3 linked regions of the Alkalilimnicola ehrlichii MLHE-1 genome follow. The protein of the gene in region 2 binds, or shares a complex with, the protein of the main gene of each other region. Links are inferred from orthologs where the notes say so. Each region holds a gene or a part of one and is shown on either strand. Other genes may lie near its edges. The genes, in order: dnaN, holB and holA.

Evidence for each region.
Region 1: the proteins of holB (region 2) and dnaN are in contact, whole or in part, in a cryo-EM structure (PDB 8GIZ), measured with the Escherichia coli proteins. The link is inferred for Alkalilimnicola ehrlichii MLHE-1 from one-to-one orthologs.
Region 3: the proteins of holB (region 2) and holA are in contact, whole or in part, in a cryo-EM structure (PDB 8GIZ), measured with the Escherichia coli proteins. The link is inferred for Alkalilimnicola ehrlichii MLHE-1 from one-to-one orthologs.

What each region holds. Positions count from the first base shown.
Region 1 is NC_008340.1:174-7,932, reverse strand. Bases 4,233-7,213 are described here. They hold dnaN (DNA polymerase III subunit beta), read right to left. Parts: upstream 6,283-7,213; coding sequence 5,182-6,282; downstream 4,233-5,181. Other genes in these bases: dnaA (chromosomal replication initiator protein DnaA), read right to left, coding at 6,503-7,213; recF (DNA replication/repair protein RecF), read right to left, coding at 4,233-5,117. Also shown: MLG_RS00040 (glycoside hydrolase family 15 protein), read right to left, coding at 1-770; otsB (trehalose-phosphatase), read right to left, coding at 763-1,536; gyrB (DNA topoisomerase (ATP-hydrolyzing) subunit B), read right to left, coding at 1,564-3,981; more of recF, read right to left, coding at 4,053-4,232; more of dnaA, read right to left, coding at 7,214-7,759. UniProt on the Escherichia coli protein: Confers DNA tethering and processivity to DNA polymerases and other proteins. Acts as a clamp, forming a ring around DNA (a reaction catalyzed by the clamp-loading complex) which diffuses in an ATP-independent manner freely and bidirectionally along dsDNA.
Region 2 is NC_008340.1:1,619,783-1,630,054, forward strand. The notes cover bases 463-3,462. They hold holB (DNA polymerase III subunit delta'), read right to left. Parts: upstream 2,470-3,462; coding sequence 1,456-2,469; downstream 463-1,455. Other genes in these bases: MLG_RS07215 (aminotransferase class V-fold PLP-dependent enzyme), read left to right, coding at 463-995; MLG_RS07220 (PilZ domain-containing protein), read right to left, coding at 1,022-1,384; tmk (dTMP kinase), read right to left, coding at 2,469-3,122; mltG (endolytic transglycosylase MltG), read right to left, coding at 3,119-3,462. In the rest of the region: more of MLG_RS07215, read left to right, coding at 1-462; more of mltG, read right to left, coding at 3,463-4,135; pabC (aminodeoxychorismate lyase), read right to left, coding at 4,132-4,989; fabF (beta-ketoacyl-ACP synthase II), read right to left, coding at 5,004-6,242; acpP (acyl carrier protein), read right to left, coding at 6,364-6,603; 3-oxoacyl-ACP reductase FabG, read right to left, coding at 6,732-7,487; fabD (ACP S-malonyltransferase), read right to left, coding at 7,509-8,453; MLG_RS07265 (beta-ketoacyl-ACP synthase III), read right to left, coding at 8,552-9,523; phosphate acyltransferase PlsX, read right to left, coding at 9,520-10,272. UniProt on the Escherichia coli protein: Part of the beta sliding clamp loading complex, which hydrolyzes ATP to load the beta clamp onto primed DNA to form the DNA replication pre-initiation complex.
Region 3 is NC_008340.1:445,212-455,449, reverse strand. The notes cover bases 4,189-7,154. They hold holA (DNA polymerase III subunit delta), read right to left. Parts: upstream 6,197-7,154; coding sequence 5,180-6,196; downstream 4,189-5,179. Other genes in these bases: leuS (leucine--tRNA ligase), read right to left, coding at 6,796-7,154; MLG_RS02015 (LPS-assembly lipoprotein LptE), read right to left, coding at 6,199-6,738; MLG_RS02025 (glutamate-5-semialdehyde dehydrogenase), read right to left, coding at 4,189-5,106. Also shown: rng (ribonuclease G), read right to left, coding at 1-1,009; MLG_RS02050 (Maf family protein), read right to left, coding at 1,012-1,620; MLG_RS02045 (bacteriohemerythrin), read right to left, coding at 1,660-2,145; 23S rRNA (pseudouridine(1915)-N(3))-methyltransferase RlmH, read right to left, coding at 2,307-2,774; rsfS (ribosome silencing factor), read right to left, coding at 2,778-3,149; nadD (nicotinate-nucleotide adenylyltransferase), read right to left, coding at 3,162-3,836; more of MLG_RS02025, read right to left, coding at 3,844-4,188; more of leuS, read right to left, coding at 7,155-9,390; MLG_RS02005 (zinc ribbon-containing protein), read left to right, coding at 9,563-10,114; lnt (apolipoprotein N-acyltransferase), read right to left, coding at 10,158-10,238. UniProt on the Escherichia coli protein: Part of the beta sliding clamp loading complex, which hydrolyzes ATP to load the beta clamp onto primed DNA to form the DNA replication pre-initiation complex.

The sequences.
Region 1 (7,759 bases), 1.6 Mb from region 2 along the record:
CGGGTGGTATGCGGCGCCTCCGGTAACGAGGTGGTCACCGCGGCGATGACCGCCCCAGTGTCTTCATAGGTATTGAGTTTGAGGGTGATGGCGGCGCGGATTACCGCCTCCTGCCATTCGAAGGGCACGGCCAGGTAGCGGACCCACTCCTGCCAGTAGTGAGTGGTGCGCTCGTAGAACTGGCTGGCGGCCTCGTGCGGGGAGAGCGGCAGGGTCTCGTCCGGTCCCAGGATCAAGGTAAAGACCTGATCCACCACCACCGGCGTCTCGTCAAGAATGGCGGTCAGTGAGGCGTTGGTAGTAAGGCGCAGCACCTGCTCGCCCGAGACGTAGCGGATGTGATTGCTTCCGTGGGTGATGATCGGTCGGGTCGTGCCGTAGTCGAACACCGGCCGGACCACCATCCGGACGCGGGGAGCGCCCCCCAGGCAGCGCACCTGGCGCACCAGGGTCACCGGATGGAAGCTGCGGCCGAACTGTTTGAATCGGGGTGCAAAATCGAGGACCTCCACAACCCCGCCCTGGTGGTCGTAGAGGCGGGTGCGGAGGATGGCGGTGTTGCGGTCGTAGGCCTGTTCACTGCGGGCAAGGCCCTCGAGAAGGATGGCGAAACGGCCGTGGCCGTCACCGACACCGGGGTCCCCAAGGAGACTGCAGAACACCGGATCACCGTCGAACCGGGGCATACAGGCCCAGGTAACCTCGGCCTCCCGGTTGACCAGGGCAGCGAAGCTGCAATTGCCGATTAGCGCCTGGTTGAGATCAGTCACCGTGCTCCCCCCTGATAGCGGCGGCCGGACGATTTCCTCGGAGCCAGTCGATCACCGCCGGTTGATCGGGCAGGCGCCAGCGCGCCTCGGTGTGACCGGCACCCACCTTAATGCTATAGCCGCCCAGGGCATTCACTGCCACAAAGGCGTGTTCATCCGTCAGGTCATCGCCCAGGTAGACCGGGGCCCGGCTGGCGAACGGGGCCTCGGCCATAAAGTGTCTGACCGCCCGGCCCTTGTCCCCGTCGGCCGGGCGAAGTTCGTAGACGCACTTGCCGGCTTGCAGCGTGAGCTGACCGGCGGCGCCGGCCGCGATCTCACTCAGGGCCCGCTGGATCGGCATTTGGTATTCGGGCGCCCGGCGGAAGTGAACGGCAAGGGCGATGCCCTTCTCCTCGACGAAGGTTCCCGGGTAGGCGGCGGTGAGGGCGCGGAGGCGATCGCGAAGGGCCGTCATGAGCCGCGGCGAGGGCGCAGAGGGCCGGTGGTAGCGGCCGGCGGGATCGCGCCATTCCGCCCCGTGCACCCCCGCCACCGGCAGGCGCAGCGGCTCGACGACCCGGTCGACGGCGGAGATGGTGCGGCCACTGACCAGGGCGACGGCGCCGCCACTGAGCGCCATCAGCTCGCGCAGGACGGTGCGGCCACAAGCGTCCAGCGTGGCGTCGTCGGGATGGGGGACGATGGGGAGGAGGGTGCCGTCGAGATCGAGGAAGAAGGCCAGGTCCGGTCGCCGCCAGAGGTGCGTCTTGTGCCCAGAGTCCATGGCCCGGCCCTCTCCCCCACGGACGGATCAGATGTCCAGGTTGGCCACCGTCAGGGCATTCTGTTCGATGAAATCCCGGCGAGGCTCCACCTGGTCGCCCATGAGGGTGGTGAAGATCTCGTCGGAGGCCACCGCATCCTCGATGGTCACCCGCAACAGGCGGCGGGTGTCGGGGTTCATCGTGGTCTCCCAGAGTTGATCCGGATTCATCTCACCCAACCCCTTGTAGCGCTGGATGCTCTGGCCCCGGCGGGCCTCATCCATCAGCCAGTCCACCACCTCCTGCAGGGTGGCCACCGGCTTACGCCGTTCGCCCCGCTGGATGAAACCACCGTCACCGAACAGGCCATGGAGTTGCTCGGCCAGCCGCTTGAGGGTTTCGTACTCGGCAGAGAGGAAGAAGGCCGAGTTGAAGGTATAGGGGTAGAGGATGCCGTGCATCCGCTTGATGACCCGCGCCTCTTTGAAGCCGCCCTCGGTGCCCAGCTGCAGGTCCAGGGTATAGGTGACCGACTTGTCCTGCTGGGCATTGGCCCGCTCCACCAGGGTCTCGAACCATCGGGTCATGGCCGCGCCGTCGGCGAAGTCCTGCTCCGAGACCGGCGCCAGGGCGGTCATCTCTGACAGCAGGGTCGGGTCCCAGCGCCGACGCATATGGTCGACCAGGTCCATTGCCTCCAGGTAGCGGCGCGCCAGGCGGCCCAACGCCTCACCGGAGATGGGCGGAGCGCCCTCCTGGCTGTGCAGGCTGGCATCGGCGAGGGCGATCTGGAGCAGGTATTCGGTGAGTTCCGCCTCGTCTTTGACGTAATGCTCCTGCTTGCCGCGCTTGACCTTATACAGTGGCGGCTGGGCGATGTAGACGTGACCCCGCTCCACCAATTCGCGCATCTGGCGGTAAAAGAAGGTCAGGAGCAGGGTCCGGATGTGGGAGCCGTCCACGTCCGCGTCGGTCATGATGATGATGCGGTGATAGCGCAGCTTGTCCGGGTCGAACTCGTCCTTACCGATACCGCAGCCCAGGGCAGTGATCAGGGTGCCCACCTCCACGGAGGCGAGCATCTTGTCGAAGCGAGCCTTCTCCACATTCAGGATCTTGCCCTTCAGGGGCAGGATGGCCTGATAACGGCGATCACGGCCCTGCTTGGCGGAGCCGCCGGCGGAGTCACCCTCCACCAGGTAGATCTCGGACTGGGCGGGGTCCTTTTCCTGGCAATCGGCCAGCTTGCCCGGCAGGCCGGCAACGTCCAGCACCCCCTTACGCCGGGTCATCTCACGGGCCTTGCGGGCGGCCTCGCGGGCGCGGGAGGCGTCGATGATCTTCTCCGCAATGGCCTTGGCCTCGGCGGGATTCTCGTAAAGGAAGTCGTTAAAGGCCTCGGCCAGCACCCCCTCTACGATGCCCTTGATCTCAGAGGAGACCAGCTTGTCCTTGGTCTGACTGGAGAACTTAGGGTCGGGTGCCTTGACCGAGACCACCGCCGTCAGGCCCTCACGGATATCGTCCCCGGTGGGGGTAACCTTGAGCTTCTTGGCGTAGCCCTGCGCCTCCAGGTACTGGTTCAGGGTCCGGGTGAGTGCGGCGCGGAAACCGGACAGGTGGGTACCGCCGTCGCGTTGGGGGATGTTATTGGTGAAACAGAAGATATTCTCCTGGTAGGAGTCGTTCCACTGCATGGCCACATCCACGCCGACGCTCTCCCGCATACCCGCAAGGTAGAAAACCGTCGGATGGAGCGGGTCCTTATTGCGGTTGAGGTGCTCGACGAAGGCCTTGATGCCGCCGGCGTACTCAAAGACATCTTCCTTCTCGGTGCGCTCGTCCTTCAGGGCGATGCGCACCCCGGGGTTGAGGAAGGAGAGCTCGCGGAACCGTTTGGCGAGAATGTCGTAGTTGTACTGGGTCTGGGTGAAGACCTCGCGGCTTGGCAGGAAGGTTAGTCGGGTGCCCGTCTCCTGGGTCTCGCCCACTACCTTCAGCGGTTCCACCGGGACACCCATCCGGTACTCCTGGGTATGCACCTTGCCGTTGCGCTGGATTACCAGGCGCAGGCGCTCGGAAAGGGCGTTGACCACCGAGACGCCGACACCGTGCAGGCCACCGGAGACCTTGTAGCTGTTGTCGTCAAACTTACCGCCGGCATGCAGGACGGTCATGATGACCTCGGCGGCGGAACAACCTTCCTCGGTGTGGATGTCCACCGGGATACCCCGACCGTTGTCGGCAACGGTGACGGAGTTATCGCCATGGATGGTCACCTGGATCTCGCTGCAGTAGCCCGCCAGGGCCTCGTCCACAGAGTTGTCCACCACCTCGAACACCATATGGTGCAGTCCGGTGCCGTCATCGGTGTCACCGATGTACATCCCGGGACGCTTGCGGACGGCGTCGAGGCCACGGAGGACCTTGATACTGTCGGAGTCGTAGCTGGTTTGCTCGGTCATGGGGTCACGCTCTCTGGATTAAGGGAACGAGTATATCACCCGGAGCAAGGGCGGGGCCCAGGCCTATCGGGTCAGCCGGCCGCCGGCGGCGGGCCGGAGTGAATACGGCCCTGTTCCACGTGGAACCATTGCGCGGCGTCGGGGGCGAGGGGGATATCGCCCGGCTCAATGGCGGTCAGGAAGGCCTGATTGCCACTGGAGGCGATCGCCTCCACCACGGCGGCACGCCGCGCCGGGTCGAGCTCCGCAGCGAGGTCATCCACCAACAAGGTGAGCGACTGGCCGGTCAGGGTGTGGGTAACCGCTGCCTGGGCGAGCAGCAGGGCGAGCACCAGAAGCTTTTGCTGTCCGCGCGAGAGCCGGTGCTGGGCCTCGACACCGGCCACGCGGAAACTCAGATCGGCGCGATGCGGCCCACTGTTGGTGAACCCCCGCTGACGATCCAACTCCCGCTGGGCTTCAAGGCGATCAGCGAGCGGCTCGTCGCTCCGCCAGCCCGGGCGGTAATGGAGGGCCACCGGTTCGTCCGGCAGCCAGCGGCGGACCAAGGCCGACCAGCGCGGCTCCAGGGCGTCGATGAGGTGGCGCCGGTTACGGTCGATGGTGTCGGCCGTTTCGATGAGGCCCTCGTCGTAGGCCCACGCCAAGCGGGACTCGCCCGCCTTGAGGGCAGCATTGCGCTGCCGGAGGGCGCGGACGTAACGGCCCCACACAGTTGAGAACTGTGGTTCCACGTGGAACACCGCCCAGTTCAAAAAACTGCGCCGCACGGCAGGGCCGTCCAGCAATAACCGCTGGTGCTCACTATTGATGACCTGCACCGGTAGGTAGCGGGCCAGTTCGGAAAGGCTTCGCCCGTCCCGACCGTCCAGACGGACCTGCGTCTCCTGGCTGTCCCGGGCGACCCCGATGGTATGCCCCTGAGTCTGAGCCCGAACCCACAAGGCCTCATGACCGTTCCCGATCATTTGCGCCGTCCGCGTGGCGCGGAAGGACCGGGTCCGCGCCACGAAGTAGATGGCCTCCAACAGGCTCGTCTTCCCCGCGGCGTTGGCACCCACCACCACGTTGATTCCGGCGCCAGGCGTAAGCTCAAACGGCTGGAGGTTGCGCACCCCTTCGGCCGCCAGTGACATAATGCCCATCACCACCCGGGGCGTTTGCCGACCACCGCCATTACGCCTGTCACCGTTTCGGCGCTCACAGGCGCATGGGCATGACGACGTACCTTGAGGTCTGGTCGTCTACCCCTTGGATCAGCCCACTGCTCGCGCTGTCCCGGAGTGTCAGGCGAACATCCTCATCGTCCAACGCCCCCAGCGCATCGAGCACATACCCGGCATTGAAGCCGACCTCCAGCGGGGCCCCGCCGTAGTCGACCGAGACCTCCTCTTCGGCCTCCTCCTGCTCGGGGTTGTGCGATGCGACCTTGAGCGTACCACCGTCGAGCAGGAACCGGACACCGCGGTACTTTTCGTTGGATAGGATCGAGACCCGGAGGAGGGCGTGGCGAAGGTCCTCCCGATTCACTGTCGCGGGGGTCTCGGTGGCCTCCGGCACCACCCGACGGTAGTCCGGGAAGCGGCCATCGATCAATTTGGAGGTGAACCGGACGTCCCCGAGCTTGACCCGGATATGGTTGTCGCCCAACTCCAGGTCGGCCCCCTCATCGCTGTGATCCAACAACCGTAACAGTTCCTGAACCCCCTTGCGCGGGACAATCACCTGACGCGGTGCCTCGACCCCGGTGTCGATGGCTTGCTCGGCCAGTGCCAGGCGGTGGCCGTCGGTGGCCACCATGCGCGCCATCGCCGGTTCCAGCTCCACCATCAGCCCGTTCAGATAGTACCGGACATCCTGCACGGCCATGGAAAAGTGTGTGCGCTCAATCAGCTTCCTCAGTTGCCCCTGGGGCAGCCGCACGGTCTCCCGGGCGCCAATGTCTTCGATGCTCGGGTAATCGTCCGCCGACAGTGTGGCGAGGGTGAACCGACTCCGCCCGGCCCGCAGACTCGCCCGTTCGCCGTCGACCTGAAGCTGGATCTGACTCTGATCCGGCAGGTTGCGACAAATATCCAGCAGCTTCCTCGCCGGCAGTGTGATGTCCCCGCCTTCCGTGACTTGGCAGGGCAGACTGGCGACCAGTTCCACTTCCAGATCGGTAGCGGTCAGCCGGGCCAGGCCGTCGCCCAACTCCAGGCGGACGTTGGCCAGCACCGGCAGGGTCTGCCGTCGTTCCACGACGCCGATGATGGCTTGTAGAGGCTTGAGCAGGTCTTCGCGTTGGATATCGATGCGCATGCCGATCCCTAATAATCAATATGTAGATAAGTAAAGACTGTTGTTATTACTGTGTGCACAGCACGCTGTGCATAAGTTTTTATTCCCTTTTTCAATCAATAGGTTGCTTCTGTTTTCCGGGGTGAGTAAGCGGGCGGTTTGCCTGGGGACCGCTGTGGAACAATCTGTGGATAAGATTGGTCGCATCGGTCCGCTCGGTTTCGTCCCGGGGTTATCCACATCATGTGCTGAGGGTTCTCAACAGGTTGCTATAGTCTTCCTCGATCCGGCTGTCCTCGGCGCAGAGCGACTCCACCTTTCGGCAGGCGTGCAGCACGGTGGTGTGGTCACGTCCGCCGAAGGCGTCACCGATCTCCGGCAGGGAGTGGCTGGTCAACTCCTTGGCCAGCGCCATCGCCATCTGCCGGGGGCGGGTGATGGATCGACTGCGCCGTTTTGACAGGAGGTCCGCCACCCGGATCTTGTAATACTCGGCCACGGTCTTTTGGATGTTGTCGATAGTCACCAGCTTGTCCTGCAGCGCCAGCAGATCGCGCAGGGCCTCCTTGGTGAACTCCACGGTGATCTCCTGGCCGGTGAACTGGGCGTTGGCCACTACTCGTCGCAGGGCCCCTTCGAGTTCACGGATATTGGAGCGAATCCGCTTGGCGATGAAGAAGGCCACCTCATGAGGCAGGTCCACGCCCTCCTGTAGCGCCTTACTCATCAGGATGGCGACCCGGGTTTCCAGTTCCGGGGGCTCAATGGCCACTGTCAGCCCCCAGCCGAAGCGCGATTTGAGTCGCTCCTCCAGGCCGTTGACCTCCTTGGGATACCGGTCGCAGGTCATGATGACCTGCTGTTCGCCCTCCAGCAGGGCGTTGAAGGTATGGAAAAACTCTTCCTGAGAGCGCTCCTTGCGGGCAAAGAACTGAATATCGTCGATCAGTAGTGCATCCACCATGCGGTAGTGGCGCTTGAATTCGTTGATGGCGTTGTGCTGCAGGGCCTTCACCATGTCGGCAACGAAGCGCTCCGAGTGTAGGTAGAGCACCCGGGCCTCAGGCCGCCGGCGCAGCATGGCGTTGCCCACGGCGTGCATCAGGTGGGTCTTGCCCAGCCCCACACCGCCGTAGAGGAACAGCGGGTTGTAGGCGGTGCCCGGGTTCTCCACCACCTGCATGCTGGCGGCCCGGGCGAGCTGGTTGGATTTGCCCTCGACGAAGGTGTCGAAGGTGAAGTTACTGTTCAGGTTGCTGGCCGCTGAACGGGTGGCCGGCGTCTGGTCGGCCGCTGCCGAGGGGCTGGGTGTGGTCACCGAAACCTGGCGGCGCCGCGGCGGGGCCACCACCGCACTGCTACCGATCTGCAGTTCGAGGCGGGGCGGACGGTCCGGGCGCTGCGCACTCAACAGCTCAGTGATGCGGTCGGCGAAGTGGGCCTTGACCCAGTCGAGGACGAAGCGGTTGGGCGCCAGCAGGCGCAGCCGATCCTCTTC
Region 2 (10,272 bases):
TGGAAGCGGAACATCGACTGAAGAACCGGTTGGCTGAGCTGATCAACGCGCCCTCCTCCGATACCATTGCGCTGGTGAAAAACACCTCCGAGGGGCTGTCCATGATCGCCTGGGGCCTGGACTGGGCCCCGGGGGACGAGGTGGTGATCAACCGCCATGAATTCCCGTCCAATCGTATCGTGTGGGAGTCGCTGGCGCGCCTGGGTGTGCGGGTGCGCGATGTTTCGTGGACGGTGGGTGACCCTGATCCCGAGTCCCGCCTGATCGAGGCCATGGGGCCAAAGACCCGCCTACTGGCGGTGAGCACGGTGCAGTACGCCAGCGGTGAGCGGATGGACATCGCGCGCCTGGTCACCGCCTGCCGGGAGCGGGGGGTGCTCTGCTGCGTCGACGGGATCCAGAGCCTGGGGGCGCTGCCCCTGGATGTGGCGGCGCTGGCGCCGGATTTTGTGGTGGCGGATGGGCACAAGTGGCTGCTGGGCCCGGAGGGGTTGGGTTTTATGTACGTCCGCCCGGAGCTGATCGGCCAGCTCCAGCTCTATCAGTACGGCTGGCACATGGTGGAGCACGCGGGGGACTACGACCGTAGTGACTGGGCGCCGGCCGCCAGTGCCCGTCGCTTCGAGTGCGGCAGCCCCAATATGCTCGGGGTGCACGCGCTGGTGGCCAGCGTCAGCCTGCTGCTGGAGGTGGGGCCGGACACGATCGCCGAGAACGTGCTCGATAACACCCGCCACCTGATGGACTGGGTGGATCAACGGCCGGAACTGGAGCTGATCACGCCCCGGGAGGGGGGGCGCCACGCGGGCATCGTCACCTTCCGGGCCCCGGGGGCGGATGCCCGTGCACTGTGGAAACGGCTCTCATCGGCGGGTGTGGTCGCCGCCCACCGCATGGGCGGCGTGCGTTTCTCGCCCCATTTTTACACCGAGCCAACCCGCCTGGAGTACGCCACCGAGCAACTCCTCGCCGCCCTGCCCCACTGCCGGGCTTGAGCGGGCGGGGCAGGCACCGCGAGGCCTCACATGGTGTGGGTGGGGCGGTCCGACTCCAGGGCGCCGGCCAGGTACTCCTCAATCTTGCGGCGGGCGGCGCCGTTGTCCTTGTCGGAGAACTGCACCCCGACGCCGGCGGTGCGGTTGCCTTGGGCCCCCTGGGGGGTGATCCAGGCGATGCGCCCGACCACCGGGATCTTCTCCGACTCCTCCATGAGCGAGAGCAGCATGAAGACCTCGTCGCCGAGCTGGTAGCTTTTGCTGTTGGGCACGAAGAGGCCACCGTTTTTCAGGAACGGCATATAGGCGGCATAGAGGGCCGACTTGTCCTTGATGGACAAGGACAGAATGCCGTGACGACTACGGGGCTTACGAGGTGTTTCCGCCATACGCTGCTCTCCTCCCTGCCGTTAGTCTCCCACGCCCGCCCCGGGATTGAAACCGGCGCAGGGCAGCGGCGTCAGACCGCTTCCAACCAACCCACCAGCAACGACTCCCTGACCAACTGCGGATTGAGCGGGTGGCCCTGGCGGTACTGGGCCTCGTGGACCGCCTCCAGGTGGCCGAGGACGGCGGTCGGGGTTGTCTCCGCCGCCAGCGCCCGGAGCGGGGCGGCGGGCGCAGCACGGCTCGCCTCCGCCCCCCCGGCCTGGAACCGGGCCAGTTCGGCGAGCAGGGTGGCCAACACATCCAGAAACACCGGAAGGTCCAGGTCGGCCCAGTCGCGGGCCAGCGCGATCGGGTCCTGGCGGCCCTGGTGCAGGGCGAGCAGATCCGCGGCGAGGCGATCCAATCGCTCGGGTAGCCCCGCCTCCTCCCAGGCCAGCCCCCGGAAGGGCGCCCCCCCGGCCAGCGCCAAGGTGCGCTCGGTGACGGTCAGCCCCTGGCCCCGCAACCCGCTCAAGGCCCTCTCCGCGGGCGGGACCGGTATCGTCAGGTGGCGGCAGCGACTGCGGATGGTGGCGGGCAGTTGCGCCGGGCGTGAGCTCACCAATACCAGGAGAGTGGTGGCGGGCGGTTCCTCGAGGGTCTTCAGCAGGCTGTTGGCCGCATTGACGGTCAGGGTGTCCGCCGGATCGATCAGTGCGATCCGCCATCCACCGAACCGCGCACTCAGGTTGAGAAAGCGTCCGAGGGCACGCACCGCATCGACGGTAATCACCGCCCGCTCCTCGGGCGCCAAGTGGCGGAAATCCGGGTGCAGGCCCCGAGCCAGCGCGCGACACGATTCACAACGCCCGCAGGCCCGGCCCCCCTCGCCCGGCTGGTGACAGAGCAAGGCACGCACCAGGTGGCCACCCAGCAGCGACTTACCGGTGCCCGCAGGCCCGGCCAGCAACAGCGCGTGTGGCAGCTGCCCGGACGCCGCCTGGCGCAACAGTTCCGAGAGCCTGTCGTCGAGCCACTCCGGCACCGATCCGGTCGGTGGGGTCCAAGCCGGTTCCGCCAGCTCGCTGGCTGGGGTATCCGCCATCAGTGCGCCTCCGTGCCGCTGAGCCAGCGCGTGACCGCCGAGGCCAGGGCCTCCTCCAAGGCAGTTAACACGGCCTCCAGGGGTTGACCGGCATCCACCCGCCGGATGCGCTCGGGGAAGCGTTCTGCCAACGCCGCGTAACCTTCGTGCACGCGCTCGAAGAACCCGTCCCGCTCCTGCTCGAAGCGGTCGGGGGCCTCGCCCCGGCCGGCGGCGCGAGCCAGGCCGGTTTCCACCGGCACATCCAGCCAGAGTGTCAGGTCCGGGCGCAGCGCACCCTGGGTCCAGTCCTCCAATGCTGCAATCCGTTCGGCACCGAGACCCCGGCCCCAGCCCTGGTAGGCGTAACTGGCGTCGGTGAAACGGTCGCAGACCACCCACTGGCCCCGCTCCAGGGCCGGCCAGATCCGTTTGTCCAGGTGCTCGGAGCGGGCCGCGAACATGAGTAACGCCTCGGTGGCGGGGGCCATGGGCGGCTCCGACTGACCGAGCAGCAACGCCCGGATGCGTTCCCCCAACGGGGTGCCGCCGGGCTCCCTGGTCATCACCGCGTCGATCCCCTGCCGTTGCAGGTACTCCCGCACGCGGGTCAGGGCGGTGCTCTTACCCGCCCCTTCCAGCCCCTCCAGCGTGATAAAACGGCCCCGGGTCATTCGCCCTCCCCCAGAATGTAGCGGCGCACGGCACGGTTGTGTTCCGCCAGGGTGCGGGAGAATTGGTGGCTGCCGTCGCCGCGCGAGACGAAGTAGAGGTAGTCGTGGTCCGCCGGGTTCACGGCCGCGCGGATCGAGGCGCTGCCGGGCATGGCAATGGGCGTCGGGGGCAGGCCGTGGCGGGTGTAGGTGTTATAAGGCGTGTCCCGGCGCAGATCGGCGCTGCGTATGCGCCCGTCATAGGCCTCACCCATGCCGTAGATGACCGTCGGGTCGGTCTGCAGGCGCATGCCCTTTTCCAGCCGCCGGGTGAAGACGCCGGCCACCTTCGCCCGCTCCCCGTCCCGCCCGGTCTCGCGCTCGATGATGGAGGCCAGAATCAGCGCCTCGTAGGGCGTCTCCAGGGGCAGTCCGTCGGCCCGCGCCGCCCACTCCTCCTCCAGGCGGCGCTCCATGCGGCGCATGGCGCGGGCCAGCAGGTCACGGTCGGTGGTCCCGCGGGGGAAGGTGTAGGTACTGGGGTAGAACCAGCCCTCCGGGTGACGATCCGGCTTGCCCAGCTCGGCCATCACCCCCTCATCGTCCAGCCCCTTAAGGGTCTGCTCCAGGGCCGGGTGGGCTTCGATGAGACGCCGCATCTGGCGGAAGGTGAGGCCCTCGACCACGGTGATGCGGTGCTGGACGACCTCGCCTCGGGCGAACCGCTCCAGGGCATCCAGCACGCTGATGCCCGGCTCCAGGGCGTACTCGCCCGCCTGGACCCGGGCGTCGTCGCCGGTATAGCGGGCGTACAGCCGCAGGGCCAGGCCATCCTCGAAGGCCGTCTCCCGCTCCAGCCGCTCAACCACTTGGCGGAAGGAGGCGCCCCGGGGGATCTCGATGACCACCGACTCCCCGTCCGCTGTGATAGGCGCAGTGAGCCGGTCCCAGGCCTGCCAGGCCCAGGCACCGACCGCCAGGGCGGCCATCACCAAGAGCAGCGTCGTCAGCAGCGTGAGACGGGCCCAGTTCATGCTTCGCCCCGCCCCGGACCGGGGACGACGCCCTGAGCGCACAGCGCCTGCTGCAGCCGCCGGGTGACGGGGCCCGGGGCGGCCCATACGGTCCCGTCCGACAGGCCCCGCACCGGCCAGATGCCGGCCAGCGAATTGCTCACAAACACCTCGTCCATCCCTCTCAGGGCATTCGGATCCACCGGTGTCACTTCGTAGGGGATCTGCAATTCATCCGATAACAACATGATATTACGACGCATAACCCCGGCGACACCACAATCGTCCAGGGGCGGGGTGATCAGGGTCTCGCCGGCCACGCCGAACAGGTTGCTGGCCGTGCCTTCGATCAGCCACCCCTCTCCATCGCGGACCAGGCCCTCCGCCCAGCGCTCGTCGCTCCATTCACTCCGGGCCAGGACCTGCTCCAGGCGGTTGAGGTGTTTGAGGCCGGCCAACAGCGGCTGGCGGGCCAGCCGAGTTTGACACAGAAACAGCTCGATGCCATTGCGCCAGTGCGTCTCAGGCCAGTCCGGCCAGGGGTGGAGGGTGAGGATGCGGGTGCCCTCGGGCTCAGCGGGTGGGGCATACCCCCGGCCGCCGCTGCCGCGGGTGTAGAGCAGCTTGAGCAGCCCATGCCCGGTGGGCTGCTGCCGGCAGAGGGCGCGGGCCTCGCGCCAGAGCGGCTCCGCCGGAGGCTCCGGCAGCTGCAACCGGGCGCAGCCAGCACGTAGCCGGTCCAGGTGCGCCTCCCAAAGGCGGGGCCGGCCGGCCACCACAGCGATGGTCTCGAACAGGCCATCGCCGTAGGCCAGGCCCCGATCGTTCACGGCAATCCGGTCGCAGGGAACGCCGTTGACCCAGGTGACCGCCATGGCCGGTCCGCGGCCTAGACGCGCCGGAAGACCAGACTGCCGTTGGTCCCGCCGAAACCGAAGGAGTTGGACAGGGCCACATTCATGGTCAGGTCCCGGGCCTCATTGGGCACGAAGTCCAGCCGGCAGTCCGGGTCCGGCTCCTCGTAATTGATCGTTGGTGGCGCCACCTGATCGCGCAAGGCGAGCAGTGAGAAGATCGCCTCCACCCCGCCGGCGGCGCCGAGCAGGTGGCCGGTCATGGACTTGGTGGAACTCATCGCCAGGCGATCGGCGTGGTCCCCGAAGGCGGTGCGCACGGCCTCCACCTCAACGCGGTCACCGGCCGGTGTGGAGGTGCCGTGGGCATTGATGTAGTCCACCTGATCGGGCGTGATGTGCGCATCCCGCAGCGCATGCACCATGCACCGACGGGCGCCGTCGCCCCCCTCCGCCGGCAAGGTGATGTGATAGGCGTCGCCGCTCATGCCAAAGCCAGCCAGTTCGCCGTAAATGGTCGCACCGCGGCGCTTGGCCGCCTCCATCTCCTCGAGCACCACGATGCCGGCGCCCTCGCCCAGGACGAAGCCGTCCCGTCCCTTTTCAAAGGGGCGGCTGGCCTGAGCGGGCTCGTCATTGCGGTTGGAGAGCGCCCGGGCGGCGGCAAAGCCCGCCAGCCCCAGGGGCGAGATGGGCATCTCGGAGCCGCCCGCCAGCATGGCGTCCACATCACCATAGGCGATGGCGCGGGCCGCCTGGCCGATGTTATGGGTGCCCGCGGCGCAGGCGGTGACCGTGGCCAGGTTAGGCCCCTTAAGGCCGTAGCGGATCGAGAGGTGGCCCGAGGCCATGTTGATGATGCTGCTGGGGACGAAGAAAGGCGAGATGCGGCGGGCACCGCTCCGGTTCAGCACGGCCATGTTGGCCTCGATCCCGCTGATGCCACCAATGCCTGAACCGATGGACACCCCAATGCGGTCCGCGTTCTCGTCGCTGACGGCCAGGCCGGAGTCCTCCATGGCCTGCACACCGGCGGCAATCGCATAGTGGATGAAGGGGTCCATCTTGCGAGCTTCCTTGGGCGACAGGTACCGGCCGACGTCGAAGCCCTGAAGCATGGCCGCGAACTGTACCGGGAACTCACTGGCATCGAAGCGGTCGATGCTGCGGGCAGCGGACCGGCCGGCCAGGATGTTTTCCCAGGCCTCATCTACGGTATTGCCCTGCGGGCACACCAGACCCAGCCCGGTAACTGCTACTCGACGTTTGGACACGTTTGCACCCCTCAAGCCTGTCAGCCGCGCCGGGCCCCGACGGGGGCGGCACAAAAAATCAGGGCCGGCGCTTGGCCGGCCCTGGGGCGCCGATCACGACTGAAGCCAGCCTGGGCCCGGTTTAGGAGCCCAGATGCTTGTTGATGTAGTCGACCGCCTGTTGAACGGTGGTGATCTTCTCAGCTTCTTCGTCAGGAATTTCGCACTCGAACTCCTCCTCGAGCGCCATGACCAGTTCCACGGTATCCAGCGAGTCAGCGCCAAGATCGTCGACAAAGGAGGCCTCACCGCTCACCTCTTCCTCTTTGACCCCAAGCTGCTCGACGACGATTTTCTTAACGCGTTCTTCGATGCTGCTCATTTTGATGCGTCCTCCGAAAGGGTTTCCTGGCGCAGTCGCTTGGCTGCGGGCCGGTATTGTATGTGAACTCCACCGGCCGTGCCACCAGCCACGACCACGCGCACGCTAACACAAACCAAAGCGAATCGTTAGCCCATATACATGCCGCCGTTGACATGCAGGGTGCTACCGGTGATGTAACCGGCCGCCGGTGTGGCCAGAAAGCCCACGGTGGCGGCAATGTCCTCGGGTTGGCCCAGGCGCTCCAGCGCGATCTGGCCCACCAGGGCCTCACGCTGCGCCTCGGGCATCTCCCGAGTCATGTCGGTTTCGATAAAGCCCGGTGCCACGGTGTTCACCGTGATCCCGCGGCTGCCCAGCTCACGGGCCAGGGAGCGGGTCAGGCCCTCCAAGCCCGCCTTGGCGGCGCAGTAGTTGGCCTGACCGGCGTTACCCGCAGACGCCACCACCGAACCGATGTTGATGATCCGGCCCTGGCGGGCCTTCATCATGCCGCGCATGCAGGCCTTTACCATCCGGAAAGCGGAGCTGAGGTTGGTGTCGAGGATCCGACTCCAGTCCTCCTCCTTCATGCGCATCATCAGGTTGTCGCGGGTGATGCCGGCGTTGTTCACCAGCACCGTCGGGGCGCCGAAGTCGGCGCCGATGGCCTTGACCACCTCGGCCACCTGGTCGGGATCGGTCACGTCCAACACCCGGCCGCCCCCGGCGATGCCCTGGGCGCTCAGGGTCTCACCGATGCGCTCGGCGCCCTTCTCGGAGGTGGCGGTGCCCACCACCGTTGCACCCATGGCGCCCAGTTGGAGCGCGATGGCGCGGCCGATTCCGCGGGTGGCCCCGGTGACCAGGGCCACCTGATTCTCCAGCGCCTGATTGCTGAACATGGCTGAAAAGCTCCTTGTTAGTTATTGACTTGCCTTGGCCTTTTCCAGGCTCTTCGCATCCGCAAGGGCCACGACGGGCAGGCGACGCTGAATCCGCCGGTTGAGGCCGGCAAGGACCTTGCCCGGGCCGCATTCCACCACCTGGGTGACACCCTGATCCACCAAGGCGTGGATGGTCTCCACCCAGCGGACGGGGTTGTGCAGTTGGGCGATCAGCCGCTCGCGGATTGCATTCGGGTCACTTGCGGTCTGGACGTCCACGTTGTGCACGACGGGGATGGCCGGTGCTTCCAGGGGGATATCGGCCAGCACCTCGGCCAGGCGCTCGGCCGCCGGCTTCATCAGGGCGCAGTGGGAGGGAACGCTCACCGGGAGGGGCATCACCTTCTTGGCCCCGGCGGACTCGCAGGCCGCCATGGCCCGCTCCACCGCAGCTCGGGCGCCCGCTATAACGACTTGACCGGGGGCATTGAAGTTGACCGCCGAGACCACCTCGTCCCCGGCGGCCGCGGCGCAGGCGTCGATAACCGCCTGATCGTTCAGGCCCAGGACCGCCGCCATGGCGCCCTGCCCGGCCGGAACCGCCTCCTGCATAAAGCGGCCGCGCTGAGCGACCAGGCGCACCGCATCCTGGAAGCCCAGGGCGCCGGCGCAGACCAGGGCGGTGTACTCGCCGAGACTGTGCCCGGCCAACACCGTCGGCTCGGCACCGCCCTCCGAGCGCCAGGCCCGCCAGGTGGCGACCCCGGCGGCCAGCATGGCCGGCTGCGTGTAGTCGGTGCGGTTAAGGGTGTCTTCCGGGCCGTTGCGGACCAGGTCCCAGAGATCGGCGCCGAGGGCATCCCCGGCCTCCCGGAAGGTCTGTTCCACGACGGGGCTGGCCGAGGCCAGATCGTCCATCATGCCGACGGACTGGGACCCCTGGCCGGGGAAGACAAAGGCGAGCTTGGTGTCGTTATCGCTCATGATCCGTTGTGCCGTGTCTATGCCGTGAGGATTGCGTATCCAATCGATTCCGCGGAGCGGTTTGCCCGGCCGCGATCGCCCGCGGCCGGGCTTGCCCCTTAGTACCGGATCAGGGCGGAGCCCCAGGTAAAGCCGCCACCGAAGGCCTCCAGCAGGAGCAAATCGCCCCGCTTGATCCGGCCGTCACGGATGGCCGTGTCCAAGGCCATGGGGATGGAGGCCGCCGAGGTGTTGCCCTGCTTGTCCACGGTGACCACCACCCGCTCCATGGGCATCTCCAGCTTGCGGGCAGTGGCCTGGATGATCCGGATGTTGGCCTGGTGGGGCACCAGCCAGTCGATGTCGCGCTTCTCCAGCCCGTTGGCGGCGAGGCTCTCATCGACAATACGGCTGAGGGTGCGCACCGCAACCTTGAAGACCTCGTTGCCCTGCATGGTGATGTAGGGCCCCAGGGCGTCGCGCTTCTCATACCCCTGCCCCGGCCCCCACGGCACCCCGAGGAGGTCCTGATAGCGCCCGTCCGAGTGCAGATGGGTGGAGAGAATGCCCGGTTCCTCACTGCGGTCCAGGACGACGGCGCCGGCCCCGTCACCGAACAGCACACAGGTGGCGCGATCGTTCCAGTCCAGGATCCGGGTCATGGTCTCGGCGCCGATCACCAGGGCGCGGCGCACGGCACCGGTCCGGAAGAACTGATCGGCGACACCGAGGCCATAGACGAAACCGGAGCAGGCGGCGGACAGGTCGAAGGCCAGCGACCCGTGCCGCATCCCCAGCCGCTCCTGCAGCAGGCAGGCGGTGCTGGGGAAGACCCGATCGGGGGTGCAGGTGCCGACGATCACCAGATCGATGCTGCTCAGCGAGACATCGGCCGCCTCCAGGGCACGCCGGGCGGCCTCCTCGGCCAAGTCACCGCAGGTTTGATCCGGCGCCACGCGGCGGCGCTCGGTGATACCGGTGCGCTCGCGGATCCACTCATCGGAGGTGTCGATGAGCCGCTCGAGATCGTGATTGGTAATCACTTCGTCCGGCAGGTAGCTGCCGGTGCCGATGATACGCGCGTAGCTCACGGAGACTCCTTCGCGGCCAACAGGCTCTCAAGGCGCTGATCGATCATGCGCGGAACCCCTTTGCGCACCTCGAGCACCGCCGTTTCGATGGCGCGGCCGAAGGCGAAGGCGTCGGCGCCACCATGACTCTTGAGCACGATACCACGCAATCCGAGCAGGCTGGCGCCATTGTACTGGCGCGGGTCGATCCGACCGCGCAGGGAGCGCAGCACCGGCAGTGCGATCAGCCCCGCCAGCCGGGTGAAGAGATTGCGCTGGAACTCGGCCCGCAGGTAGTGGGCGATCAGTCCCGCCACACCCTCGCTGCTCTTCAGGGCGACGTTTCCGACGAAGCCGTCGCAGACGACGACATCGGCCAGACCTTTGAAGATCCCGTCCCCCTCCACGTACCCGACGTAGTTCAGGGGGGAGTCGGTGAGCATCTGACAGGCCCGTTTTACCTGGTCATTGCCCTTGATCTCCTCCTCACCGATATTCAACAGCCCCACCCGCGGCTGCGCCACGCCGTCGATGGCCTCGGCACAGACCGAACCCATCACGGCGAACTGAAACAGATGCTCCGCCGTGCAATCGACGTTGGCACCCAGGTCGAGCATGTGGGCGTACCCGCCCTTGGTGGGGATGGTGCTCATGATCGCCGGTCGATCGATGCCCGGCAGCGTCTTGAGCACATAACGGGCCGTGGCCATGAGGGCGCCGGTGTTGCCGGCACTGATACTGGCGTCCGCCTCACCCTGCTTGACCAATTG
Region 3 (10,238 bases), 1.2 Mb from region 2 along the record:
GGCGGGCAATGGCCTGGGCAGCCTCCAGGTTGGTCTTGAAGATGGTCTCTTCCAGGGTGCGGTGGCCAACGTAGGCGCCGGTGTTGACGTCCACGGTGGTCATGGCCTCGGTCTGGTCGATCACCAGATGCCCGCCGGATTTGAGCGGCACCCGGCGATTGAGCGCGCGCAGGATCTCGTCCTCAATGTTGTAGAGGTCGAACAGCGGCCGCTCGCCGGGGTAATACTCCACCCGCGGCGCCATCTCGGGCAGGAAGCGGCGGCAGAAGGAGACCACGTTGAGGTAGTTCTCCCGCGAGTCCACCCGCACCCGCTCCACCTCGCTGCCGGCCAGATCGCGCATGGCGCGCACGGTGAGCGGGAGGTCCTCATGCACCCGCTGACCGGCAGAGGCATGCGCGGCCCGCTCACTGATGGACTGCCAGAGCCGCAGCAGGAAGTCGAAATCGGCCCGCAGGGCCTCCTCGGCCACCTGTTCGGCGGCGGTGCGCACGATGATGCCCATATCGCCGCGGTCGGCCAGCAGCGACTCGCCGATGGCGCGCAGGCGCTCGCGCTCCGCCGGATCCTCCACCCGGGCGGAGACGCCCAGGGCACGACTGCCCGGGGCCAGGACCAGGTATCGGGAGGGGATGGTGATATGGGTGGTCAGCCGCGCCCCCTTGCTGCCAATCGGGTCCTTCAGCACCTGGACCACGACCTCCTGGCCCTCGGTGAGCAGCTCGTCGATGGGCAGGGGGGGCGGCCGGCCATTCGGTTCGTCCCCCACCGGGGCGGGCTCGGCGCGGGCGATGTCGGAGGCGTGCAGGAAGGCGGTGCGCTCGAGTCCAGCCTCGATGAAGGCCGCCTGCATCCCCGGCAGCACACGCACCACCCGGCCTTTGTAGAGATTGCCCACCAGCCCCCGCCGGCGGGCCCGCTCCAGGTGCAACTCCTGGAGCACCCCGTTTTCAACCAGGGCGACCCGCGTCTCGCGCGGGGTGACGTTGATCAGGATTTCCTGGGCCACGCCTACCAGTGCCGTTGGTAGTCGATTTCAAACTCGTCCAGTAACTGGGCGGCTTCGAACAGGGGCAGTCCCATCACGCCGGAGTAACTGCCCTCCAGGTGCTCGACGAACACGGCGGCGCGGCCCTGAATCGCGTAGCCGCCCGCCTTGTCTTGGGGCTCGCCGGTGGCCCAGTAGCGCTCGATCTCGGCGCGCTCGAGCTCACGGAAGGTCACATGGCTGACCGACAGCCGGGTGGCCTCCCGGTCGTCCACCAGGGCCACGCCGGTAAGCACCCGATGGGTGGTTCCGGACAGGGACTGGAGCATCTCCAGGCCGTGCTCGCGGCCGCGCGGCTTGCCCAGGAGCTCATTGTCCAGCACCACGACGGTGTCGGCGCCCATCACCGGCAGCAACTCACGCTCGGGGTCCTCCTGCAGACTGCGGTAGCCGGCGCGCGCCTTCTCCAGCGCGATACGCAGCACAAACACTTCGGGGCTCTCGTCCTCGCCGAGCACCTCATCCACCCCCGGGTCCATCCAGGCGTAGTGAACGCCGATGCGATCGAGCAGTTCTCGTCGTCGTGGCGAATTCGATGCAAGATAGATGTGCGGTCGATATTCCGGTTGCATGACCATCCTCGGGTGTCAGCTCTTGTTATCTGGCCGGGATCAGTGGCCACGGCCGAAGAAGCGCCGCAGATTGCGCGCCAGCCAGCCCTCCTTCTTTGCGCCGTCGCCCGCCTCGTCGCGCTCCAGGGCCTGCATGTTGGCCTTGACGTCGTCCACGTAGGCTGCATCGTCATGCCTGATGTGGTTGAACAGCCAGCGCTGCAGCAGATTGAGCAGCTCTTCGGCCACGTCCTCGCCGGCGTCGAAGCGGCGGCAGTACTCCCCCACCTGTTTGATGAACAACTGATGGACCCGCCGGTGCCCCCGCAGCAGCGGGTAGCCCGCGTCCTCCATCATCTGCTCCTCGAAGGCGAAGTGGGACTGGGTGTAGTCCACCAGCCCCTCGAGCACCTCGCCGATCAGCGCGCGATCGCCCTGGCTGCGGGCGTCCTCGAGCTGATTGATGTACTCGACAATACGCCGGTGCTGCTTGTCGATGGCGTCGATACCAGTGTCCAGATCGCTGGACCAGGAAAGGTAACTCACGGCGCAAGCTCCTTCTGCGGGACGAGGATACCGCCCGGCGCATCGCGGCCACGCGGAATGGCGGCTGGTGGCCCGGGCGGTCGACCCGGCCGTTTGGATCGCCAGGGCAGGTTAGCAAGAAGTGGCGCCCCGCTCCACCGGGCCCGGTGTCGCAGCGCTGCTCAGGCCCGGTGGTAGGGATGCCCCTGGAGCAGGCTCCAGGCCCGGTAGAGCTGCTCGGCCAGCAGCACCCGGACCAGCATGTGGGGGAAGGTCAGCGGCGAGAGCGACCAGCGGCGCTCGGCGCGGGCCAGGCAGTCCGGGTGCAGGCCGTCGGGCCCGCCCACCAGCAGGGCCAGGTCGCGGCCGTCGTGCAGCCAGCCGTCCAGTTCACGGGCCAGCGCCGGGGTGTCCCAGGCCTTGCCGCGGACGTCCAGGGCCACCACCTGTTCGTCACCCAGGGCCTTGAGCATCCGCCGCCCCTCCTCGTCCAGGGCCCGGCGGGGGTCGGCCCCCTTGCCCCGCCGCCCCAGGGGGATCTCCACCAGCTCCAGGCTGATCCCGCCGCCCAACCGCTGGGCGTATTCCCGGTAGCCCTCGGCGGCCCAGCCGGGCATGCGCCCGCCGACGCTGATCAAGCGGATACGCACCGCTCAGTCGCGGCCGCCCTGGGCCGCCTCGCCGTGCTCCTCCACGCTCCAGAGCCGCTCCAGGCGGTAGAAGTCCCGCGCCTCCGGCGTCATCACGTGCAGCACCGCGTCGCCCAGGTCCAGCAGTATCCACTCTGAACCCGGCTGACCCTCGACGCCCAACGGGCGGATGCCGTGCTCACGCAGATCGTCGGCGACGCTGTCGGCCACCGAGGCCACGTGGCGGGTGGAACGGCCGGTGGCCACCACAATCAGGTCGGTCATGGGGGTCCGTCCCCGCACATCCAGGCACACCACGTCCTCGGCCTTGATGTCCTCCAGGGCCTCGCGCAGCAGGGTCTCCAGCTGTTCCAGGGTGATCTCGGCTTTACTCATGCAATGCAGTCCTCACACCTGCGGATAACCGTACAGGCCTTGCTGATGGATATGGCGGCGCACCGCCTCGGGGAGCAGAAACCGCACCGACCGGCCCTGGGCCAACAGCCGGCGGATGCGGGTGGCGGAGATCGCCAGCGGGGTGACCGGCAGCCGGTAGAAACCGCCGGCGGGGGCGTCCCGCAGCGCCCCGGGCCCATCCAGCCAGCGCCCGGCCACCTCGGCGGCCACCTCACCGTCCGGTTGGGAGGCGTGGCCCGGGCGGTCCAGCACCACCACGTGGGCATAGTCGAAAAGCTCCCGCCAGCGGTGCCAGCGCCCCAGCCCGGCCAGGCTGTCCGCCCCCATCAGGAGCACCAACGGCCGCGCCGAACCCTGCTCCTGGCGCAGGTGGCGCAGGGTGTCCACCGTGTAGGAGGGGCCGGAGCGGTGCAGCTCGCGATCGTCCACCCGGAAGCCCGGCACCTCGCGGGCGCCCAACCGCAGCAGATCCAGCCGCTGGCCGGCATCGCGGCCGGGCCGGGCGCGGTGGGGCGGAAGCCGGCAGGGCAGCAGGCGGACGCTGGCCAGGCCCAGCGCCTGCTGGGCCTCCAGCGCCGGGCGCAGGTGGCCGTAGTGCACCGGGTCGAAGGTACCGCCAAACAGGCCCAGCGGGGTGCGGCCGGTCAGTGCTCGGGGCTCGGTCACGATAGCGCTATTCGCGGATGTGGCCGTCGCCGAGCACGATGAACTTCTCGGTGGTCAGCCCCTCAAGACCGACCGGGCCGCGGGCGTGCAGCTTGTCGGTGCTGATCCCGATCTCCGCCCCCAGGCCGTACTCGAAGCCATCGGCGAAACGGGTGGAGGCGTTGACCATCACCGAGCTGGAGTCCACCTCGCGCAGGAACCGCCGGGCCCGGGACCAGTCCTCGGTGAGGATGCTCTCGGTGTGGCCGGAGCTGTGCCGGGCGATATGCTCGATGGCCTCATCGAGGCCGGGCACGATGCGGATGGAGACGATGGCGTCCAGGTACTCGGTGGACCAGTCCTCCTTGGTGGCCGGCACCGCATCCGGGATCAGCCGGCGGGTGGCCTCACAGCCGCGCAGCTCCACCTCCGACTCGCGGTAGCGGCGGGCCAATTCGGGCAGCACCCGCTCGGCGATGGCCTCGGCCACCAGCAGGGTCTCCATGGTGTTGCAGGTCCCCAGCCGCTGGGTCTTGGCGTTGTAGGCCACGCTGATGGCCTTCGCCGGGTCGGCGGAGTCGTCGATGTAGACGTGGCAGATCCCGTCCAGGTGCTTGATCACCGGTACGGTGGCCTCGGCGGTGATCCGCTCAATCAGGCCCTTGCCCCCGCGCGGCACCAGCACGTCCACGTACTCGTCCATGCGGATCAGCTCGCCGACGGCGGCCCGGTCGGTGGTCTCCACCACCTGCACGGCCTCTCCGGGCAGCCCGGCGCGCTTCAGCCCGGCGCGCACGCAGGCGGCGATGGCGGCGTTGGAGTGGCGGGCCTCGGAACCGCCGCGCAGGATCGCGGCATTGCCGCTCTTCAGGCAGAGGGCGGCGGCGTCGGCGGTCACATTGGGGCGCGATTCGTAGATAATGCCGATGACCCCCAGCGGCACCCGCATCCGGCCCACCTGAATGCCGGAGGGGCGGAAGGCCAGATCACGGATGGCCCCCACCGGATCAGGCAACGCGGCGATCTGGCGCAGCCCCTCGGCCATGCCGTGGATGCGCTCATCGTTCAACTCCAGGCGGTCCAGCAGGGCCGGGTCCAGGTTGTTGGCGCGGCCGTTCTCCAGGTCGTCGGCGTTGGCGCGCTTGAGATCACCGGCGTGCTCCTCCAGGGCGTCCGCCATGGCATGGAGCGCGGCGTTCTTGTGGCCGGTGTCGGCACGAGCCATCTCGCGAGCGGCCTCGCGGGCCTGCCGGCCCAGGGTCTGCATGTAAGCACGGATGTCTTCGGTCATGAGGCTGAGGTTCGTCCTGTTGGCTTGGGGTGACGGTACCTACCGGGTAGTTTATATGCTGTGCGGGCCAGACTCATCCCGCCGCGGCCAGGCGGGCGGCGGCGTCCACCAGCCGGGCCAGTTCATCCCAGGGCCGGCCCTCGCCGACCCCCTTGACGGTGCGGTCCACGCCGGCACAGCGGGCCAGCAGGTGCAGCCAGTCCTCGCGCCGGCCCCGCCGGGCGGCGCCCACCACCCGCGGCACCCGCGGTTTGAAGACACCGTGGGCCCGCAGGAAGCGCTCCCACTCCGGTCGCGGCGGGCGCTTGCAGCGCAGGTCGGCCACCGCCCGCAGGTCCCGGGCCAGGGCCCAGAGGACCAGCGGGGCCGCCGTGCCCTCCTCGCGCAAGCCCTGCAGCACGTGGTAAGCGCGGCCGCGCTCGCCCGCCAGCATGGCGTCACCCAGGTCGTTGAGCTCATAGCGGGCGCTGTCCGCCACCGCAGCGGCGGCGGTATCGCCATCCAACGGACCGCTGCCGTGCAGCAGGGCCAGCTTTTCGATCTCCTGGTTGGCGGCCAGCAGATTGCCCTCGGAGCGCGCCACCAGAAGGTCCACGGCGTCGTCACTGGGCTGCAGGCCGTGGGCCTGAAGCCGCCGGCGCAGCCAGCCGGGGAACTCATGCCCGCCCACGGGCCAGCAGTACACCATCGCCCCCAACCCCTCCAGGGCCTTCACCCAGGCGCTCTGCCGCGTCTTTCCGGGCAACCGGCCGCTGATCACCAGCAGCAGGGTGTCGGGCGGCGCCTGCCGGCAGTAGCCCTGGATGGCCTTGGCGCCCTGGCTGCCGGGCTTGCCGTCGGGCAGGCGCAGTTCGATCAGCCGCCGCTCGGAGAACAACGAGAGGTTGCCGGCAGCGTGGTGCAGCCGCTCCCACTCGAAGCCGGGCTCCACCTCCAGCACCTCGCGCTCGTCGTAGCCCTGCGCCCGGGCCGTGGCGCGGATGGCGTCCACACTCTCCTGGATGAGCAGCGGCTCATCGCCGGCCACCAGGTAGGCGGGCAGCAGGTCGCGCTCGAGGTGGCGGGCGATGTCGTGGGGTTTGATCTGCACGGTCAGTCCGCCGCTGCGGCGTTGTCGTCGGTGATCGGCTCGGCGTCCCGGTGGGCCGCGACCTGCAGCAGCATCAGGCGCACGGCGTCCCGGCGCAGGTCGATGAGCAACTCCTCCTCACGCCCCTCGGTGCCCACCGGGTCGTCCCGATCGGCGCGGAAGCCGCGGACGGCGTTGACCTGGCTGCGTGCCAGCAGGTGTTCGCCGTCGGCGTTGTCCAGTTCGAAGGTCAGGCGGTAACGCAGTTCGTACTCCCGCGCGCGGATATCGCGGTCCACGGTCAGGGTCCGCCGCTCGCGGGCGTCGCCGACGATGCGCAGCACCAGGTCGGCGGCCTCCGCGCTATCCACCTGCCGCGCGCCGCTCACCGACAGGCCCTCGTCCACGGCGTCCTGCAACGCCCGCGCCGGGCTGCCGGCCACGTAGACCGCGGTGCCATCAAGACCGGCGGCACCGCCGCCAACGCCGCGCAGTTGCCAGCCGCAGGCGCTGAGCAGCAGGGCCAGCAGCAGGGCCATTCCAAGCGTTGCCGGGCGGTTCATTCTCCTTCCCCCCATGGGCATGGGTCGGTGGTGGCGTGGCGCCGCGGCGCCGGCGGGTCAGTTGGCGACAATATTCACCAGTTTACCCGGCACCACAATCACCTTGCGCACCGTCTTGCCCTCGGTGAAGCGCTGCACCTTTTCGTCCGCCAGGGCCGCCGCTTCGGCCGCCGCCTTGTCGGCGTCGGCGGGCAGCTGCAGCCGGCTGCGCAGTTTGCCGTTGACCTGCACCACCAGCTCAATGGTGTCGCGGGTCAGCGCCGACTCGTCCACCGCCGGCCAGCGGGCATCGATCACCGCCTCATCATGGCCCAGGGCCTGCCAGCAGACGTGGGTCACGTGCGGCGCGATGGGCGCCAGGATCAGCGTGGCCGCCTCCAGCCCCTCCTGCAGCACCGCGCGCGCGGCCCCGGACGGTTCGTTGGCCGCCGCCTTACCCAGGGCGTTGCACAGCTCCATGACCGCGGCGATGGCGGTATTGAAGGTGTAGCGCCGGCCCACGTCGTCGGAGGCCTTGGCGATGGTCTCGTGGACCTTGCGACGCAGGTCGCGGGCGGCGTCGTCCAGGGACGCCACGTCCAACGCCGGCACCGGGCCGGCGGCCACATGGTCGCGCACCAGCCCGTAGTACCGGCGCAGGAAGCGATAGGCCCCCTCCACGGCGGAGTCGGACCACTCCAGGGACTGGTCCGGCGGCGCGGCGAACATGGTGTAGAGGCGGACGGTGTCGGCGCCGTAGCGGTCGATGAGCGCCTGCGGGTCGACGCCGTTGTTCTTGGACTTGGACATCTTCTCGATGGCGCCCATGACCACCGGCTCGCCATCGTCCTCGAGCACCGCGGAGACCGGCCGCCCGCGCTCGTCCCGCTGCACGGTGACCTCGGCGGGGTTGTACCAGTCCTTGCCGCCATCCCCGCGCTCCCGGTAGTAGGTTTCAGCGATGACCATGCCCTGGGTAAGCAGGTTGCGGAAGGGCTCGTCGCTCTGCAGCAGGCCCTCGTCGCGCATCAGCTTGTGGAAGAAGCGGGCGTAGAGCAGGTGCAGGATGGCGTGCTCGATGCCACCGATGTACTGGTCCACCGGCAGCCATTGATCGGCCCGCTCATCCAGCATGGCCCCCTTTTGGTCGGCGCAGGCGAAACGGGCGTAGTACCAGGAGGATTCCATGAAGGTGTCGAAGGTGTCGGTCTCACGCCGCGCCTCGCCCCCGCATTGGGGGCAGGTGGTCTGGTAGAACGCCGGCAGGTCCTTGAGCGGCGAGCCGCCCCCGGTGACGTCCACATCCTCGGGCAGCACCACCGGCAGATCCTCGTCCGGCACCGGCACGTCGCCACACGCCGGGCACTGGATCATGGGGATGGGCGCGCCCCAATAGCGCTGGCGGGAAATGCCCCAGTCGCGCAGCCGGTAGTTAACCGTACGCTCCCCCTTGCCCAGGCCCTCCAGCTTCTCGCCGATGGCCTGGCGGGCCTCGGCGGAGGGCAGCCCGGAGAACTCGCCGGAGTCGGCCAGCACCCCGTCGTCGGTGAAGGCGCCCTCGCTCACGTCCGCCCGCTCTTCGGCGGAGGGGTGCACCACGGGGCGGATATCCAGGCCGTACTTGCTGGCGAACTCCCAGTCCCGCTGGTCGTGGGCCGGCACGGCCATCACCGCGCCGTGGCCGTATTCCATCAGCACGAAGTTGGCCACCCAGATGGGCACCTGCTCGCCGGTGAGCGGGTGCACCGCCTTCAGGCCGGTGTCCATGCCGCGCTTTTCCATGGTGGCGATATCGGCCTCGGCCACCCCGCCCTTGCGGCAGTCCTCGATGAAACGCTGCATCTCCGGGTTGCCCTCGGCCGCTTCCGCGGCCAGCGGGTGTTCCGGGGCCAGGCCCACGTAGGTGACGCCGTAGAGGGTGTCCGGGCGGGTGGTGTAAACCCGCAGGGTGTCGCTGTGCCCCGCCACCGCAAAATCCAGCTCCACGCCCTCGGAGCGGCCGATCCAGTTGCGCTGCATGGCGCGCACCTGCTCCGGCCAGCCGGGCAGCTCGTCCAGCGCCTCCAGCAGCTCGTCGGCGTAGTCGGTGATGCGCAGGAACCACTGGGGGATGTCCCGCCGCTCCACCACCGCACCGGAGCGCCAGCCCCGGCCGTCCACCACCTGTTCGTTGGCCAGCACGGTCTGGTCCACAGGGTCCCAGTTGACGGTGGCGGTCTTTTTGTAGACCAGGCCCTTCTTGTAGAGGCGGGTGAACAGCCACTGCTCCCAGCGGTAGTACTCCGGGTCGCAGGTGGCAAACTCGCGGTCCCAGTCGTAGGCGAAGCCCAGGCGCTGGAGCTGGCCGCGCATGGTCTCGATGTTCTCGCGGGTCCAGCGGGCCGGGGGCACGCCGTGTTTCATGGCGGCGTTTTCGGCGGGCAGGCCGAAGGCGTCCCAGCCCATGGGCTGGAGCACATTGCGCCCCTGCATGCGCTGGTAGCGGCTGATCACGTCGCCGATGGTGTAGTTGCGCACATGGCCCATGTGCAGACGCCCGCTGGGATAGGGGAACATCGAGAGGCAGTAGAATTTCTCGCCCTCACGCTCCTCGCGGGCGGCGAAGCTCTGCTGCTCGTCCCAGTAACGCTGGGCCTGGGCCTCGATCTGTTCGGGTTGATAGCTTGCGTCCATGGGCCTTTATCACGTTGAACGGTTGGCGGGTTGCGGGCGCGGCGGCGCGCCCCGGGAAACCCGCAAGGATACCGCAGGGGGCGGCGACACTCCACCGAGCCGCCCGGCGGCTGGCCAAGCCGGGCCACACGCGTTTAAATGGGGTGAACGAGCCAGACAACGGAGCGCGGCCATGAACGACGAACAGAAAAAAGAAGAGCAACAGCACCTGCTGCGCGGCTACGATCGCATGCTGGATCGCATCCGCGAGCGCATCAAGGGTGACCGGCACAGCGTGGCCGATGCGCTCCAATGGGCCAAGGAGCAGGCGGTGGAACTGGGCGAGCTCACCCGCGACGAGGCGGAGAACATTGCCGAGTACCTGCGCCGCGACGTGGAGGAGGCCGGGCGCTTCCTGGCCCACACCGACGAGCGCGACCTGCGCGGCTGGTTCCAGATGGACCTGCAACTGCTGGAGAACTGGCTCTGGGACGCCTTCTCCTCGGTGGCCGACCGCACCCGGGTGGAGTGGCTGGAGTTCCAGCGCACCGGCCACGTGCGCGAGGAATACCGCACCGGGGAGATCACCGGCCCCGGGGTGCTCGAATGCCAGGAATGCGGGCGCAACATGACTTTCAGCCAGACGGGCCACGTCCCCCCCTGCCCGGCCTGTCACGGCACACGCTTTGTGCGCCGCACCGGCTGGGACCAAGAGGAGCAGGAGGAGGAGAAGAACGCGAACTGACCCCACCCGGCCGGCCACCGCGCCGGCCGCCCCGGACACCGCCTCAGCCCGGGCGGCGCCACCAGCGCCATCCGGCGAGGCCGGCCATCACCAGCAGTACCAGCCCCACCACCGGCCCGTTGAG